DNA from 2 places in the Klebsiella sp. WP3-W18-ESBL-02 genome. Region 1 is predicted to be linked to the other one. Evidence: predicted binding sites of a transcription regulator. Region 1 holds the regulator's gene; the other holds the start of a gene.
The links. Region 1 encodes PurR, which represses purine synthesis genes. Its sites were predicted from a motif close to CANGCAAACGTTTGCNTG; they were not measured.
Positions count from the first base shown of each region.

Region 2: purH (bifunctional phosphoribosylaminoimidazolecarboxamide formyltransferase/IMP cyclohydrolase) is a predicted target of PurR. The motif match lies at 2,984-3,001, and genes of this name have one in related genera.

Region 1 is NZ_AP021972.1:2,353,168-2,358,942, reverse strand. Features, by position in the region: gene H7R56_RS11155 (C40 family peptidase) at 1-246, shown strand, start outside; gene sodB (superoxide dismutase [Fe]) at 369-950, shown strand; gene H7R56_RS11145 (MFS transporter) at 1,027-2,193, opposite strand; gene H7R56_RS11140 (cytochrome bd-I oxidase subunit CydH) at 2,352-2,441, opposite strand; gene purR (HTH-type transcriptional repressor PurR) at 2,736-3,761, shown strand; gene punR (DNA-binding transcriptional activator PunR) at 3,780-4,691, opposite strand; gene punC (purine nucleoside transporter PunC) at 4,804-5,775, shown strand, end outside.
Region 2 is NZ_AP021972.1:4,812,106-4,817,880, forward strand. Features, by position in the region: rRNA gene H7R56_RS23055 (23S ribosomal RNA) at 1-565, opposite strand, end outside; tRNA gene H7R56_RS23060 (tRNA-Glu) at 785-860, opposite strand; rRNA gene H7R56_RS23065 (16S ribosomal RNA) at 946-2,485, opposite strand; gene purH (bifunctional phosphoribosylaminoimidazolecarboxamide formyltransferase/IMP cyclohydrolase) at 3,108-4,697, shown strand; gene purD (phosphoribosylamine--glycine ligase) at 4,713-5,775, shown strand, end outside.

The DNA of each region.
Region 1 (5,775 bases):
GAAATGTACCACCTGCGCGATGCCCGCCCGGTTGACCGCAGCGAGCTGGAAAGCGGTGATTTAGTCTTCTTCCGGACCCAGGGTCGCGGCACTGCCGATCACGTCGGCGTGTATGTTGGTAACGGTAAATTTATCCAGTCGCCTCGCACCGGTCAGGACATCCGCATTACCTCGCTGAGCGAAGACTACTGGGTACGCCACTATGTCGGCGCCCGTCGCGTGGTAACCCCGAAGACGATTCGTTAATTACTTACCCCGTTTGTTAATAAACGGGGTAAGCTTATCTTTTATCTCACCTTTTAATTTGCTACTCTATCCCCACTCAATACAAGGTTATTGAGAGTAAAAATAATAAAAGGAGAGTAGCAATGTCGTTCGAATTACCTGCATTACCGTATGCCAAAGACGCCCTGGTTCCGCATATTTCTGTGGAAACGCTTGAGTATCATTATGGTAAACACCACCAGACTTACGTCACCAACCTGAACAACCTGATCAAAGGCACCGCCTTTGAGGGTAAAACGCTCGAAGAGATCGTACGCACCTCTGAAGGCGGCGTGTTCAATAACGCGGCTCAGGTCTGGAACCACACCTTCTACTGGAACTGCCTGGCGCCGAACGCCGGTGGCGAACCGACCGGTGCCGTTGCAGAAGCGATTAACAAATCCTTCGGCAGCTTCGCCGACTTCAAAGCCCAGTTTACCGATGCCGCAGTGAAAAACTTCGGCGCAGGCTGGACCTGGCTTGTGAAGAAAGCTGACGGTTCTCTGGCCATCGTATCCACGTCTAACGCCGGCACCCCGCTGACCACCGACGCGAAGCCGCTGTTGACCGTCGACGTGTGGGAACATGCTTACTATATTGACTACCGCAACGCCCGCCCTAACTACCTGGAGCACTTCTGGGCTCTGGTGAACTGGGCGTTCGTGGCTGAAAATCTGGCTGCGTAAGCACAAAAAACCCGGCGTTGCCATGCTTCGCCGGGTGATATGCCATCGCGCAGAAGGCTTGCCTTCTGCGTTTTTTTTACTCGCTGACCAGCGCCTGCGCACCACGGCGACGGCCGCTGAAGAACACGACCGCCAGCGCCAGCGCAGCAACGATCGCCCCCATCACCGGTACAAAGCTGTAGCCCAGCCCGCCCGATATAACCGCACCGCCGGCCACGGCCCCCAGCGCATTACCGAGGTTAAACGCGCCAATATTCACCGACGACGAAAGCCCCGGCGCTTCGTGTGCTACCCGCATCACGCGCATCTGTAGCGGCGGCACCACGGCAAACGTTGCCGCGCCCCACACCACCATGCTAAACGCCGCCCCCACCTGGCTCTGCGCCAGCCAGGGAATGGCCAGCATAATGGCCATCAGCAGCAGCAAGAAACCTTTGAGCGTACCGCTAACCGAGCGGTCAGCAAATTTGCCGCCAAGGAAGTTGCCAATAGAGAAGCCAACGCCAATCAATACCAGCATCAACGTAATAAATCCCGGCGTGGCGTGCGTCAGGGTCCGCAATACCGGCGAAATGTAGGTATAAAGCGTAAACATCGCACCAGCGCCGAGCACGGTGGTCAGTAAGGCAGAAAGTACCTGTGGGCGCACCAGTACCGCCAGCTCACGCTTAACGTCCGGTTTTTCCCCTGCCCCACCCTTCGGCAGCGACAGCCACAGCCCCGCCATGGCGACAATCCCAAGGCCAGCGGTCGCCAGGAACGACATGCGCCAGCCAATGGTTTCACCCAGCCAGGTCGCCGCCGGAACGCCGCCGATATTGGCAATTGTCAGGCCCATAAACATGGTCGCTACCGCGCTCGCCTGCTTATGCTTCGGCACAACGCTCGCGGCAACCACCGACCCCAGACCAAAGAACGCGCCGTGGTTGAGGCTGGTAATAATGCGCGACAGCATCAGCGTGGTGTAGTCAGGCGAGATAGCCGACAGCACGTTACCAAGGGTAAAAATCGCCATCAGGAAAATCAGCGCATTGCGCCGCGCGCGATGAGACAACAGCAGCGTCATCAGCGGGGCCCCGACCATCACGCCCACGGCGTAGGCGCTGATCAACATTCCAGCGGCGGGAATAGAGACGTCAACGCCCTTCGCAATGACCGGCAGCAGCCCCATGGGCGAAAATTCGGTGGTCCCTATGCCAAAGGCGCCAATCGCCAGGGCAAGCAGGGGATAATTGACTTTCATGCAAAAACTCCGGTTGGCCGCGCACAGCTGGCGGCATGACAACATAGGGCAAAAGCATGACATCAATCACAGAAAATCAGAAGTGTACAAAACAGCAAAAGATTATTGCTAATTTGATAACAATTGACGGGAGGGAGCGAACTCCCTCACCGGAGGAATTAATGCAATACGGCGGTCAGTGCAGCGGCAACAATGAGCGCAAGCGTAATAATGGTAGTGGTGAGCGACAGCTTAAGTTCGGTACTCATCAATTTTTCTCCTTTTTATTGCCACAGTGAAACTGAGCTTACTCATTTTTGCACAGATAATCGTAAAAATCTTCACAGATTTAGCAGGATGTTGTTTTTTGCTCTTCCACTTTGCGTCGGGATACGTCAAAATTCGACGCTTATTTATAAGCGTACCGGCCATTGACCCCCTCCTGTCGTCCTGTATCGTTTTCCCGGCGAATCGCAATTCACAAAATTGCGTCAGGGTGTGTGAAGGCAAACGTTTTCCTTTCGATTTTTTCAGGGGCAGGCCAGGGTCTGGAGTGAGATGGAATGGCAACAATTAAAGATGTAGCGAAGCGCGCAAACGTTTCCACTACAACCGTATCACATGTAATTAACAAAACGCGTTTTGTCGCCGAAGAGACGCGTGAAGCGGTCTGGGCGGCGATTAAAGAACTGCACTACTCGCCGAGCGCCGTTGCCCGCAGCCTGAAGGTCAACCACACCAAATCCATTGGTTTGCTGGCCACCAGCAGTGAAGCAGCCTATTTTGCCGAAATTATTGAGGCCGTAGAGAAAAACTGCTTCCAGAAAGGGTATACCCTGATCCTCGGCAACGCGTGGAACAATCTTGAGAAGCAGCGCGCGTACCTGTCAATGATGGCGCAAAAGCGCGTCGACGGTCTGCTGGTCATGTGCTCAGAATACCCGGAGTCACTGCTCTCCATGCTGGAAGAGTATCGTCACATTCCAATGGTGGTGATGGACTGGGGCGAAGCCAAAGCCGATTTTACCGACTCGGTTATCGATAACGCCTTCGAAGGCGGTTATATGGCGGGCCGCTATCTGATCGAACGCGGCCATCGCGATATCGGCGTGATCCCGGGCCCGCTGGAGCGCAATACCGGCGCAGGCCGTCTGGCAGGCTTTATGAAAGCGATGGAAGAAGCGCAGATTAACGTACCGGCAAACTGGATTGTTCAGGGCGACTTTGAACCAGAATCCGGCTACCGGGCGATGCAGCAGATTCTGTCCCAGCACCCGCGCCCAACCGCCATCTTCTGCGGCGGCGATATTATGGCCATGGGCGCACTGTGTGCCGCCGATGAAATGGGGCTGCGCGTGCCGCAGGATATTTCGCTGATCGGGTATGATAACGTGCGTAACTCACGTTTCTTCACCCCCGCGCTGACCACTATCCATCAGCCGAAGGACTCGCTTGGCGAAACGGCCTTTAACATGCTGATGGATCGCATCGTCAGCAAGCGCGAAGAGTCACAGTCAATTGAGGTGCACCCGCGCCTGATTGAGCGTCGTTCTGTGGCCGACGGTCCATATCGCGACTACCGCCGTTAATCGCGTTCTGCGAGCGCCCTATACGGGCGTTCGCAGCCACTCCTCGTTCAGCGTCTCACTATCCCCCAGATACTCCAGCAGCCAGCTTAATGCCGGTGACGCTTCACTTTGCTGCCACGTGAGGCAACAGGCGGCATCCGGGAACGGGTTCTCCAGCGTCAGTGCGACCCACTCTCCGCTCTCCAGCCATGGCTGAGCCAGATGCCCCGGCACCATCGCCGCACATAAGCCGGCGGAAATACAGGTTTCTGACGACGCCCAATCCGGCACCACCACGCGTTTTTGGTTATCCAGCAGCCAGGTCGTACGCTTAGGCAGCGAACGTGAGGTATCCTCGCGCACCAGTGACGGCCAGTTGCGCAGTACATCATCGCTGAGCGGCCCATCCAGACGCGCCAGCGGATGTGCGCTGGACACCACGCAGTGCCAGTTGAGCATTCCCATATCCCTAAAAGCAAAGCGCCCCCCGACCGGAATCGCCTGCGTGGCGCCAATCGCCAGCTCGACGCGGCCGTCCGCCAGCGCATCCCATACGCCGTTAAAGACTTCCTGGTAAACAATCAGCTCAACGTCGCTAAAGTGACGGTAAAAATCGACGATCAGCTGGCGCGTACGCTGTGGCTTAACAATATTATCAACGGCAATCGCCAACTGGCCACGCCAGCCGTTGGCAATCTGCTGGCACTGCTGGCGGGTGATCTGCATTTTTTTGATAACAGACCGCCCTTCTTTCAGGAACCATGCCCCGGCAGGCGTTAATTCCACGTCGCGATGACGGCGTTCAAACAGCGGTACAGCCAGCCACTCTTCCAGCTGTCGTACCGTATAGCTTACCGCAGAAGGCACACGATGCAGTTCCTGCGCGGCGGCGCTAAAGCTACCGTTACGCGCTACCGCATCAACGACTTCAAGAGAATATTCAGACCACATTTTCTGCCTGCAAAAAATTTGAATCCATGGCTCAAATATTAGCGTTTCACAACCCTGAATGCACTCTCTACACTCGGCGGCAAGGTTAATATCAGATAATAAAGGGCAATTTATGCAACCTGGGAAAGGATTTTTAGTCTGGCTCGCGGGGCTGAGCGTGCTGGGTTTTCTGGCCACCGACATGTACCTGCCTGCTTTTGCTGCCATTCAGCAAGACCTGCAAACGCCGGCCTCGGCGGTCAGCGCCAGCCTGAGTTTGTTCCTGGCCGGCTTCGCCGTCGCGCAGCTGCTGTGGGGGCCGCTGTCTGACCGCTATGGCCGCAAACCCATTCTGCTGGCGGGCTTAACCATTTTCGCCGTGGGCTGTCTGGGGATGCTGTGGGTCCGTGACGGCACTACCCTGCTGGTGCTGCGCTTTGTGCAGGCGGTCGGTGTATGCGCCGCAGCCGTTACCTGGCAGGCAATGGTCACCGACTACTATCCGGCCCAGCGTACTAACCGCATTTTCGCAACCATCATGCCGCTCGTCGGGCTGTCACCCGCGCTGGCACCGCTGCTTGGCAGCTGGCTCCTGGTCCACTTTGACTGGCAGGCCATCTTTGCGACGCTGTTTATTATCACGCTGGTGCTGATGCTGCCGGCTTTTCGTCTCAAGCCCGCGCACAAAAAGCACGCCGTCAACGGAGAAAAGCTGACGTTTATGCGCCTGCTGCGCAGTAAAGACTATCGCGGTAACGTACTTATCTACGCCGCCTGCTCCGCCAGCTTCTTTGCCTGGTTGACCGGCTCGCCGTTTATCCTGCACGAAATGGGCTATAGCCCGACCGTCATTGGCCTGAGCTATGTGCCGCAGACAATCGCGTTCCTGATTGGTGGCTACGGTTGTCGCGCCGCACTGCAAAAATGGCAGGGTTCACAGCTGCTGCCATGGCTGCTTGTCGGGTTCGCACTGAGCGTCGTGGGAACCTGGGCCGTCGGCCTGGCCCGGGATGTGTCGCTGAGCGCACTGCTGATTCCGTTCTGCGTGATGGCCACCGCTAACGGCGCTATCTATCCGATCGTCGTGGCACAGGCGCTGAAGCCG
Region 2 (5,775 bases), 2.5 Mb from region 1:
AGGTACGCAGTCACCCCATAAAGAGGCTCCCACTGCTTGTACGTACACGGTTTCAGGTTCTTTTTCACTCCCCTCGCCGGGGTTCTTTTCGCCTTTCCCTCACGGTACTGGTTCACTATCGGTCAGTCAGGAGTATTTAGCCTTGGAGGATGGTCCCCCCATATTCAGACAGGATACCACGTGTCCCGCCCTACTCTTCGAGTTCACAACCTGTGCATTTTGGTGTACGGGACTATCACCCTGTACCGTCGGACTTTCCAGACCGTTCCACTAACACACAAGCTGATTCAGACTCTGGGCTGCTCCCCGTTCGCTCGCCGCTACTGGGGGAATCTCGGTTGATTTCTTTTCCTCGGGGTACTTAGATGTTTCAGTTCCCCCGGTTCGCTTCATTACGCTATGTATTCACGTAATGATAGTGTGACGAATCACACTGGGTTTCCCCATTCGGAAATCGCCGGTTATAACGGTTCATATCACCTTACCGACGCTTATCGCAGATTAGCACGTCCTTCATCGCCTCTGACTGCCAGGGCATCCACCGTGTACGCTTAGTCGCTTAACCTCACAACCCGAAGATGTTTCGTAAAACACCATCGTGTTGCGAAAATTTGAGAGACTCGAACACACCGCTTATCTGTTCTTATTACGGAGAACAGACACAGTGTGTCGTTTCAATTTTCAGCTTGATCCAGATTTTTAAAGAGCAAATATCTCAAACAAGACTCGGAAGTCTGTTTTGAGATACTAAGGTCGGCGACTTTCACTCACACTAACCAGCAAGTGGCGTCCCCTAGGGGATTCGAACCCCTGTTACCGCCGTGAAAGGGCGGTGTCCTGGGCCTCTAGACGAAGGGGACACTGAAGTCTCAATCGCAAGACGCCTTGCTATTTACTTTTCATCAGACAATCTGTGTGAGCACTTCAAAGAACGCTTCTTTAAGGTAAGGAGGTGATCCAACCGCAGGTTCCCCTACGGTTACCTTGTTACGACTTCACCCCAGTCATGAATCACAAAGTGGTAAGCGCCCTCCCGAAGGTTAAGCTACCTACTTCTTTTGCAACCCACTCCCATGGTGTGACGGGCGGTGTGTACAAGGCCCGGGAACGTATTCACCGTAGCATTCTGATCTACGATTACTAGCGATTCCGACTTCATGGAGTCGAGTTGCAGACTCCAATCCGGACTACGACATACTTTATGAGGTCCGCTTGCTCTCGCGAGGTCGCTTCTCTTTGTATATGCCATTGTAGCACGTGTGTAGCCCTACTCGTAAGGGCCATGATGACTTGACGTCATCCCCACCTTCCTCCAGTTTATCACTGGCAGTCTCCTTTGAGTTCCCGGCCGGACCGCTGGCAACAAAGGATAAGGGTTGCGCTCGTTGCGGGACTTAACCCAACATTTCACAACACGAGCTGACGACAGCCATGCAGCACCTGTCTCAGAGTTCCCGAAGGCACCAAAGCATCTCTGCTAAGTTCTCTGGATGTCAAGAGTAGGTAAGGTTCTTCGCGTTGCATCGAATTAAACCACATGCTCCACCGCTTGTGCGGGCCCCCGTCAATTCATTTGAGTTTTAACCTTGCGGCCGTACTCCCCAGGCGGTCTATTTAACGCGTTAGCTCCGGAAGCCACTCCTCAAGGGAACAACCTCCAAATAGACATCGTTTACGGCGTGGACTACCAGGGTATCTAATCCTGTTTGCTCCCCACGCTTTCGCACCTGAGCGTCAGTCTTCGTCCAGGGGGCCGCCTTCGCCACCGGTATTCCTCCAGATCTCTACGCATTTCACCGCTACACCTGGAATTCTACCCCCCTCTACGAGACTCAAGCTTGCCAGTTTCAAATGCAGTTCCCAGGTTGAGCCCGGGGATTTCACATCTGACTTAACAAACCGCCTGCGTGCGCTTTACGCCCAGTAATTCCGATTAACGCTTGCACCCTCCGTATTACCGCGGCTGCTGGCACGGAGTTAGCCGGTGCTTCTTCTGCGAGTAACGTCAATCACTAAGGTTATTAACCTTAATGCCTTCCTCCTCGCTGAAAGTACTTTACAACCCGAAGGCCTTCTTCATACACGCGGCATGGCTGCATCAGGCTTGCGCCCATTGTGCAATATTCCCCACTGCTGCCTCCCGTAGGAGTCTGGACCGTGTCTCAGTTCCAGTGTGGCTGGTCATCCTCTCAGACCAGCTAGGGATCGTCGCCTAGGTGAGCCGTTACCCCACCTACTAGCTAATCCCATCTGGGCACATCCGATGGTGTGAGGCCCGAAGGTCCCCCACTTTGGTCTTGCGACGTTATGCGGTATTAGCTACCGTTTCCAGTAGTTATCCCCCTCCATCGGGCAGTTTCCCAGACATTACTCACCCGTCCGCCACTCGTCACCCGAGAGCAAGCTCTCTGTGCTACCGTTCGACTTGCATGTGTTAGGCCTGCCGCCAGCGTTCAATCTGAGCCATGATCAAACTCTTCAATTTAAGTTTGATGCTCGTGAATTAAACTTCGTAATGAATTACGTGTTCACTCAGAGACTTGGTATTCATTTTTCGTCTTGCGACGTTAAGAATCCGTATCTTCGAGTGCCCACACAGATTGTCTGATAAATTGTTAAAGAGCAGTGCAACACGGCTTTCGCTCACTGTTGCGAGGTGGCGTATATTACGCCTTCCTCTTTCAGAGTCAACCCTGATTTTCAGGATTTTTTCTCTTCAACCTAACCGGCTAGTTGCTGTGAAGTGATTCACATCCGCCGTGTCGATGGAGGCGCATTATAGGGAGTTTCCCTGAGGCCGCAACCCTTAAATTGCAGAAAAATGACTGACTGCTGCATTCCACAGCAGAACCCCGCCTTATACCCATTTACACACAGAGTTATCCACAAAAATAAGGATCTCTTTCGAGAGTCACCTGGTTTTATTCCTCATCTATAGAGATGAAATAATGGAATTGAGGTAAAGAGAAAAATTCGCGAGCGTTGCGCAAACGTTTTCGTTACAATGCCCCCGCAAAACAAGGATGCCCCGTAAGGGGCGTTAGCTGAGTTTTTAGCCAAGAATTCACCTAACGCTCTCTGTAATAGTCAAATCCAGGGGATTTACCATGCAACAACGTCGTCCAGTCCGCCGCGCTCTGCTCAGTGTTTCTGACAAGGCCGGTATCATCGAATTCGCCCAGGCACTTTCCGCACGTGGTGTGGAGCTGCTGTCTACAGGTGGCACTGCGCGCCTGTTAGCAGAGAAAGGTCTGCCGGTAACCGAAGTTTCCGATTACACCGGTTTCCCGGAAATGATGGATGGACGCGTGAAGACCCTGCATCCGAAGGTCCACGGTGGCATCCTCGGTCGTCGCGGCCAGGATGATGCCATTATGGAACAACACCACATTGCTCCTATCGATATGGTTGTCGTTAACCTGTATCCGTTCGCCGAGACCGTCGCACGCGAAGGCTGCTCGCTGGAAGATGCAGTAGAGAACATCGATATCGGCGGCCCGACCATGGTGCGCTCCGCCGCGAAGAATCATAAAGATGTGGCTATCGTTGTGAAGAGCAGCGACTACGACGCCATTATTAAAGAGATGGATGCCAACGACGGTTCTCTGACCCTCGACACCCGTTTCGATCTCGCGATTAAAGCCTTCGAACACACCGCCGCTTACGACAGCATGATTGCCAACTACTTCGGCAGCATGGTTCCGGCTTACCACGGCGAAAGCAAAGAGGCCGCCGGTCGCTTCCCACGTACGCTGAACCTGAACTTCATTAAGAAGCAGGATATGCGCTACGGCGAGAACAGCCACCAGCAGGCTGCCTTCTATATAGAAGAGAATGTTAAAGAAGCCTCCGTTGCCACCGCGCAGCAGGTACAGGGCAAAGCACTTTCCTACAACAACATCGCTGATACCGATGCGGCGCTGGAGTGCGTGAAGGAATTCAACGAGCCAGCCTGTGTGATCGTTAAGCACGCTAACCCGTGTGGCGTAGCAGTAAGTACCTCTATTCTCGACGCTTACGACCGTGCCTACAAAACCGACCCGACCTCCGCGTTCGGCGGCATCATCGCCTTTAACCGCGAGCTGGATGCTGAAACCGCGCAGGCGATTATCTCCCGCCAGTTCGTGGAAGTGATCATCGCGCCATCCGCCACCGAAGAAGCACTGAACATTACCGCTGCCAAGCAGAACGTTCGCGTGCTGGTCTGCGGCCAATGGGCGCAGCGCGTTCCGGGCCTGGACTTCAAGCGCGTGAACGGCGGCCTGCTGGTTCAGGACCGTGACCTGGGTATGGTGAGCGAAGCTGAACTGCGCGTAGTGACCAAACGCCAGCCGACCGAGCAGGAGCTGCGCGATGCGCTGTTCTGCTGGAAAGTGGCGAAGTTCGTGAAATCCAACGCCATCGTTTATGCCAAAGGCAATATGACCATCGGTATTGGCGCAGGCCAGATGAGCCGCGTTTACTCCGCGAAAATCGCCGGGATCAAAGCGGCCGACGAAGGCCTGGAAGTGAAAGGTTCTTCTATGGCTTCCGACGCTTTCTTCCCGTTCCGCGACGGGATTGATGCCGCTGCTGCCGCCGGTGTGACCTGCGTTATCCAGCCGGGTGGTTCTATTCGCGATGACGAAGTGATTGCCGCCGCCAATGAACACGGCATTGCGATGGTATTTACCGACATGCGCCACTTCCGCCATTAATCCACGGAGCAGACGATGAAAGTATTAGTGATTGGCAACGGCGGGCGCGAGCACGCCCTGGCGTGGAAAGCGGCGCAGTCGCCAAAAGTCAAAACGGTATTTGTCGCCCCGGGCAATGCGGGCACCGCGCTGGAACCCACGCTGCAAAACGTGGCCATCGGAGTAACCGATATCCCGGCGCTGCTGGACTTTGCCCAGAACGAGAAGATCGATCTGACCATCGTTGGCCCGGAAGCGCCGCTGGTGATTGGCGTGGTTGATGCCTTCCGCGCCGCCGGTCTGAAAATCTTCGGCCCAACCGAAGGTGCCGCGCAGCTGGAAGGCTCCAAAGCCTTCACCAAAGATTTCCTCGCGCGCCACCAGATCCCAACGGCGGAGTACCAGAACTTCACCGAAATCGAACCTGCGCTGGCTTACCTGCGCGAGAAAGGCGCGCCGATCGTTATCAAAGCCGATGGTCTGGCTGCCGGGAAAGGCGTTATCGTGGCGATGACGCTGGAGGAAGCCGAAGCCGCGGTTCATGACATGCTGGCCGGCAACGCGTTTGGCGACGCGGGCCACCGCATCGTGATTGAAGAGTTCCTCGACGGTGAAGAAGCGAGCTTTATTGTCATGGTCGACGGTGAGCACGTGCTGCCGATGGCCACCAGCCAGGACCACAAGCGCGTGGGCAATGGCGATACCGGCCCGAACACCGGTGGGATGGGTGCCTACTCCCCTGCTCCGGTAGTGACTGACGAAGTCCACCAGCGCACCATGGAACGCATCATCTGGCCAACGGTGAAAGGCATGGCGGCGGAAGGTAACACCTATACCGGTTTCCTGTACGCGGGCCTGATGATCGACAATCAGGGCAACCCGAAGGTTATCGAGTTTAACTGCCGCTTCGGCGATCCGGAAACCCAGCCGATCATGCTGCGCATGAAGTCCGATCTGGTGGAGCTGTGCCTCGCCGCCTGTGACGGCAAGCTGGATGAGAAAACCTCCGAGTGGGACGAACGCGCCTCGCTGGGCGTGGTCATTGCCGCCGGAGGTTATCCGGGTAATTACAATACCGGCGATGAGATCCACGGTCTGC